Phyllobacterium zundukense: one gene and its partner. The protein of the gene in region 1 interacts with the protein of each later gene in a pairwise test. Links are inferred from orthologs where the notes say so. Each region holds a gene or a part of one and is shown on either strand. Other genes may lie near its edges. The genes, in order: leuS and ligA.

Region 1 (3,513 bases):
GGCCAGAGTTGAGGCAATCTTCTCGCGATCGACAGTTTCGATCACATCAAAAAGAGCGACAGCTTCCTGCGCTTTGTTGGATTGCAGCGGGCCGATCAGGTGCAATTCGATATCCGGGAAATCGGTACGCAGGTATGGCCATTTCGCCAGAGCTTCCTGTACGCGATTTTCACCGAAAACGCGCTGCCCGGCTTCGATAACCGGGCGAATCGCGTCGGCATCAAAAGTCTTGGAAACCGCTACCAATGTTACCGAGCCCTCCGAACGGTTGGCCTCGACCTCGGCCTTGCGGATTTCGCTCTGAACGGCAAAAAGTTGTTCAACGGCATTGGGCATGGCGCAGTTGAGTCCTATTTATGATACACGAGCCCGGTTTTCGCGGGTTCCTTCAGCTTCAAATGGTTGACGGTCCCACCAATCCATGGTGAAGGTCCCGCAACCATTATCCTTTGCAAGAGAATCCCGTTCATGGCAACCGAACGATACAATCCCCGTGTAGCCGAAAAGCATTGGCAGAAGGTTTGGGATGACGCCAAACTTTTCGAAACGCCGAATGATGATCCGCGTGACCCGTATTACGTGCTTGAGATGTTCCCCTATCCTTCGGGCCGCATCCATATGGGACATGTGCGCAACTATGCGATGGGCGATGTCGTTGCACGCTACAAGCGCGCCAAGGGATTCAATGTGCTGCATCCGATGGGCTGGGACGCTTTCGGCATGCCTGCCGAAAACGCTGCGATGCAGAACAAGGTTCACCCGAAGACCTGGACTTACCAGAACATCGCGACCATGCGCAGCCAGCTCAAATCCATGGGGCTGTCGCTCGACTGGTCACGCGAGTTCGCAACCTGTGACGTCGAATATTACCATCGCCAGCAGATGCTGTTTCTCGATTTCGTCGAGAAGGGCTTGGTGACGCGGAAATCCTCCAAGGTCAACTGGGATCCGGAGGATATGACGGTCCTTGCCAATGAACAGGTCATAGACGGGCGCGGATGGCGCTCCGGTGCGCTGGTCGAACAGCGTGAGCTAACGCAATGGTTCTTCAAGATCACCGATTTCAATGAGGAATTGCTGAGCGCGCTGGACGATCTCGACCAATGGCCCGACAAGGTGCGGCTGATGCAACGCAACTGGATCGGCAAGTCGGAAGGCATGCTGATCCGCTGGGCGCTGGATGATAAGTCACGGTTCGGCGACGAGAATGAGATCGAGGTTTATACGACACGTCCCGATACGCTGTTCGGTGCGTCGTTCATTGCTATAGCTGCGGATCATCCGCTCGCCAAGAGGGCTGCGGAAACCAATGCGGCGCTGGCGAAGTTCAACGAGGAATGCCGTCACGCCGGCACGTCCGTTGTTGCGCTGGAGACCGCTGAGAAGAGGGGCTTCGACACCGGCCTGCGCGTCAAGCATCCGTTTGATCCGAATTGGAAGCTGCCGGTTTACGTCGCAAATTTTGTCTTGATGGACTACGGCACGGGCGCGATCTTCGGCTGCCCGTCGGGCGATCAGCGCGATTTGGACTTTGCCAACAAATATGGCCTGCCTGTGGTGCCCGTGGTGATGCCCGCGGACGCTGATGCAGCGACATTCCAGATCACCGAGACGGCCTATGTCGATGACGGGGTGATGATCAATTCGCAGTTCCTTGATGGCATGACGCCTGCCGCGGCATTTGAGCAGGTGGCGAACCGGCTGGAAAAGCAGACGATCGGCAACCGGCCGCAAGGTGAACGGAAGGTCAACTTCCGCCTGCGCGACTGGGGCATTTCGCGCCAGCGCTACTGGGGTTGCCCGATCCCGATGATCCATTGTGACGATTGCGGTGTGGTTCCGGTACCGAAGATCGATCTGCCGGTCAAGCTACCGGACGATGTCGAGTTCGACCGTCCCGGTAATCCGCTCGACCGTCATCCGACCTGGCGACACGTGAACTGTCCGCAGTGCGGCAAGGCTGCGCGTCGTGAAACCGACACGATGGATACGTTCGTCGATTCCTCCTGGTACTTTGCCCGCTTTACGGCGCCTTGGGAGAATGAGCCCACCGATCCGAAGATCGCCAATCACTGGTTGCCGGTCGATCAATATATCGGCGGCATCGAGCATGCGATCCTGCATCTGCTCTATTCGCGCTTCTTTACCCGGGCGATGAAGATAGCGGGGCATCTCGATATAAGCGAACCGTTCAAGGGCATGTTTACCCAAGGCATGGTGGTGCACGAGACATACAAGGGCAAGGACGGCTGGGTTATGCCAGCAGAGGTCAAGGTCGAAGAGAGTGACGGCAAGCGCCGCGGGATCTTGATGGAGACAGGGGAAGAGATCGAGATCGGCCCGATCGAGAAGATGTCGAAGTCGAAGAAGAATGTGGTCGATCCGGACGATATAATCGCTTCTTATGGCGCCGATACGGCGCGCTGGTTCATGTTGTCCGATTCGCCGCCAGAACGGGATGTGATCTGGACGGAAGCCGGCGTCGAAGGTGCGCACCGATTCGTTCAGCGCGTCTGGCGATTGATCTCCGAAGCTGCAGAAGTGCTGAAGACTGCTGAGCCTGCCGCCGCCTCCGAGGGCGAAGCGCTGCAGGTTTCAAAAGCCGCGCACAAGACAGTGAAGGCTGTCGGCGAGGACATTGAAAAGCTGGCGTTCAACAAGGCGGTCGCCCGTCTCTATGAACTGGTGAATATTTTGTCCGGTCCCCTGCAGAAAATCGCCGCCGGGGAAGCTGACAAGGCAATGATCGCCGCGTGCCGCGAAGCGACCAACATGCTAATCGCCATGATTGCGCCGATGATGCCGCATCTGGCTGAAGAGTGTTGGAAAGCGCTGAACGGCAAGGATCTTATCGCACATCAGCCATGGCCAACCTATGATGAGGCGCTGATCGTCGAGAACGATGTGACGCTGCCGGTGCAGATCAACGGCAAGAAGCGTGGTGATTTGACAATTGCCCGAGATGCGGATCAATTGGCGGTCGAAAAAGCCGCCCTCGCGCTTGATTTCGTCAGGGCCGCGTTGAATGGTAATCCGCCAAAGAAAGTCATTATTGTACCGCAGAGGATCATCAATGTCGTTGCCTGATCGTTTTCAGCCAGGATCGCGTTCCGGGCGTCTGTTGTTGCGGGTCTGCGTTCTCGGAATGGCTCTCATTGCCGGAGGGTGCCAAGTGAGGCCGCTGTATTCGACTCCGAGCCCTACAGTGACTGGAAGCGTCAACGACAACATACGCTCGAAGCTTGCCGGCGTCTCGATCAACCAGCCCGGCGACCGCGTGACGCAGGAAGTGCGCAACAACCTGATTTTCCTGTTTGCCGGCGGCGCCGGAGAACCAGCCAGCCCCGCCTATTCGCTGACGCTAAGCGTTTATTCCAGGGATCTGTCGTTGCTGCTCGTGCAGAATGCAACGAATGATAAATCCGGCCAGCCAACGGCTGGTTCGATGCGCATGACGGGCTCCTATACCTTGACGCGCCTTTCCGATGGAAAGGTGGTTGGTACCGGAACACG
Region 2 (3,233 bases), 990 kb from region 1 along the record:
CAGGTTGCCGCGCGAGCTCAGACGCATTTCCTCATCGCCAAGGCGGCCGCTGGCAATGACCGCGTGGCGACATCCATACGGGCGATGGAAACCGGCGACAGGCAGGAAGAAATCGCCCGCATGCTGGCCGGCGCCAGCGTCACCGATGAAGCGCGCGCAGCAGCAGTGCGGTTGCTCCGGGAAAACGCGGCAGTGATTTAGCCTGATGTCAGGAACTGGCTGCTGTTGCGTCGGATGCGCACTTTGAACGATGCTTTTCCAATTCTCTTACGCTAGGGTCAGGACTCATTGATATGATCGAAATGGCGCATGAAACGGCAAGAAGGTGCGAGGAGAGATGTGAAGGGCGGGGTCTTTCCCCCGGCCGAGCAGTTCGACACTGCAGCTTGCAGCCGTTTCGGCGTCCGCAGGATAGGGTCCATTTGCCCGGCTACTTTGTCGCAAAGGCTCGACAATGGATAAACATTGCCATCGCCTTTGCTCCTCGTATCCGAACAAATGGCCTCCTACCATTTCGATCAGATCAATGAGTCCTGACCCTAATCTCCCGCCCGAATCCGTATTTTCAGCGTCGGACAAAACATGGCAGATATTCCCGTAGAACAGTTGAGCGAGGCGGACGCCACCGAGGAGCTTGGCCGCCTTGCAGCCGAGATTGCCCAGCACGACTACCGCTACAATACGGAAGACGCTCCGATCATCTCGGACGCCGAGTACGATGCGCTGCGCCGCCGCAATCTCGCAATCGAACAGCGTTTTCCGCATCTGAAGCGTGAGGACTCGCCATCGAACAAAGTTGGTGCCGTCGCATCGGAAAAGTTCGGCAAGGTGACCCATTCAATTCCGATGCTGTCGCTGGATAATGCCTTTCATGACAGCGACGTCGAGGATTTCGTCGGCCGCATCCGCAGGTTTCTCAAGCTTGGAGCCGAGGCGAAAATAGGCATTACGGCGGAACCCAAGATCGATGGCCTGTCGCTTTCCTTGCGCTATGAGCTTGGCAGGCTGGTGACGGCGGCGACCCGCGGCGACGGCACCACAGGCGAAAACGTTACGCTCAACGCCCGGACAGTTGCGAGTATCCCCAATGTGCTCAGCGGCAAACCGCCGGAGGTGCTGGAGGTGCGCGGCGAGGTCTATATGAGCCACGCGGATTTCGCTGCGTTGAACGAGCGGCAAGCCAAGGATGGCAAGCAGATTTTCGCCAATCCGCGTAATGCGGCAGCGGGTTCCTTGCGCCAGCTCGACCCCACGATCACTGCTTCGCGGCCGCTGCAATTCTTTGCCTATGCCTGGGGCGAGGTCAGCGACATGCCTGCCAAGACGCAAATGGGTATGGTCGAAGCATTCAAATCCTATGACTTCCGCGTCAATCCGCTGATGCAACGGTTCGAGACGGTAGAAGCACTGGTGAAGCACTATCACCAGATCGAGGAACAGCGGGCGCTGCTCGGCTACGATATCGATGGCGTGGTGTACAAGGTCGATGAGCTGGCGCTGCAGCAGCGTCTCGGCTTTGTCTCGCGCAGCCCGCGCTGGGCAATAGCACATAAATTCCCGGCCGAGCGGGCGATGACGATCCTCAAGGGTATCGACATTCAGGTCGGACGTACCGGCGCGCTGACACCGGTCGCTCGGCTTGAGCCTGTCACGGTTGGCGGGGTGGTCGTCACCAATGTGACCCTGCACAACGAAGACTACATCAAGGGTATCGGTCAGAATGGCCAGCCGATCCGTGAGGGGCGGGACCTGCGCATTGGCGATACGGTCGTGGTGCAGCGTGCAGGCGATGTCATCCCGCAGATTGTCGATATCGTCGCCGACAAGCCGCGCGGAACGACGCCCTATAAATTCCCGGATATTTGCCCCGCCTGCGGTTCCCACGCGGTGCGCGAGGAAGGCGAGGCGGTGCGGCGCTGCACGGGCGGGTTGATCTGCCCGGCGCAGGCGGTGGAGCGCATCCGGCATTTCGTCTCGCGCAACGCCTTCGATATAGAGGGCCTCGGCGAGAAACAGGTGGAGTTCTTCTTCAAATCGGAAGATCCGGCGCTGCATATCGGTACTCCTGCCGATATTTTCACATTGAAGAAACGTCAAGCCGACTCGCTAACCAAGCTCGAAAACATCGATGGTTTTGGCGCAACTTCAGTCAAGAAGCTCTACGACGCGATCGACGACCGGCGCGAAGTTTCGCTGAGCCGCTTTGTTTACGCGCTTGGCATTCGCCATGTGGGTGAGGTCAATGCCAAGCGGCTCGCCCGAGCCTATCGCTCCTATGATGCGCTTGCCAGTGTGGCCATGGCTGCCAACCCCCCCAGAGATAAAGCCGACAAGGGCAATGATGCGTGGCGCGAGCTGAACGAAGTCGAAGGCATCGGTAGCATTGTCGCCGAGGCGCTGGTCGATTTCTATGCCGAGGAGCACAATCGCCACGCTCTCGATGCGCTGCTCGCCGAAGTCACGCCGCTCGATGAGGAAGTCAGAACCGTGAGCCACTCGCCGGTGGCAGGCAAGACCATCGTCTTCACCGGGTCACTCGAGAGGATGTCGCGCGACGAGGCCAAGGCTATGGCCGAACGTTATGGCGCCAAGACGGCGGGTTCCGTCTCCAAGAAAACCGATCTCGTGGTGGCAGGGCCCGGAGCGGGATCGAAACTTGCGCAGGCCCAGACTCTCGGCATTGAAGTCATCGATGAGGATTCCTGGTTTACACTGGTGGGCGCATGAGCGACGTGGTTTTCAAAGGCTTCGGCGAAAAGGCTTTGCCTTTTCTGAAAGCGCTCGATTTTCACCAGAACCGCGAATGGTTTCTGGAGAACAAGGATATATTTGAGGCTCATCTTTATGAACCGCTGGGCGATCTGGTTGAAGATCTGATGGCCCGGTTCGAAAAGGCGGGTCTGCCGTTCCGGGGCGATCGCAAGAAGTCGCAGTTCCGTATCAAGCGCGATGTGCGCTTTTCCAAAGACAAGAGCCCGTATAACCGCCACTTGTCCGCACTTCTTTCGCCAGACGGCACAAAGTGGGCCGAAAGCGGCTGTTTCTATGTCTGCATCGGCCACGAAGATTATCGCGGCTGCTATGCCGCTGTCGCATGGTGGCAGCAAAAACCGGAACTCCTGCTGGCGATGCGCAAGGCCATAGTCGAAAAGCCGGAAAACTATCGCGCCATGGTCAAGGCGCTCAAGAAAAATGGGCTGGCGATGAAAGATACGGACGCATTGAAGCGTACG

The links.
Region 2: the proteins of leuS (region 1) and ligA interact in binary tests that used the Escherichia coli proteins (3 or more experiments, as listed by UniProt). The link is inferred for Phyllobacterium zundukense from one-to-one orthologs.

The regions. Positions count from the first base shown.
Region 1 is NZ_CP104973.1:1,387,340-1,390,852, forward strand. The notes cover bases 96-3,287. They hold leuS (leucine--tRNA ligase), read left to right. Parts: upstream 96-468; coding sequence 469-3,087; downstream 3,088-3,287. Other genes in these bases: N8E88_RS19180 (YggS family pyridoxal phosphate-dependent enzyme), read right to left, coding at 96-336; lptE (LPS assembly lipoprotein LptE), read left to right, coding at 3,206-3,287. Outside these bases: more of N8E88_RS19180, read right to left, coding at 1-95; more of lptE, read left to right, coding at 3,288-3,513.
Region 2 is NZ_CP104973.1:2,374,688-2,377,920, forward strand. Bases 243-3,154 are described here. They hold ligA (NAD-dependent DNA ligase LigA), read left to right. Parts: upstream 243-582; coding sequence 583-2,727; downstream 2,728-3,154. Other genes in these bases: N8E88_RS24015 (DUF2461 domain-containing protein), read left to right, coding at 2,724-3,154. Also shown: DNA repair protein RecN, read left to right, coding at 1-201; more of N8E88_RS24015, read left to right, coding at 3,155-3,233. UniProt on the Escherichia coli protein: DNA ligase that catalyzes the formation of phosphodiester linkages between 5'-phosphoryl and 3'-hydroxyl groups in double-stranded DNA using NAD as a coenzyme and as the energy source for the reaction.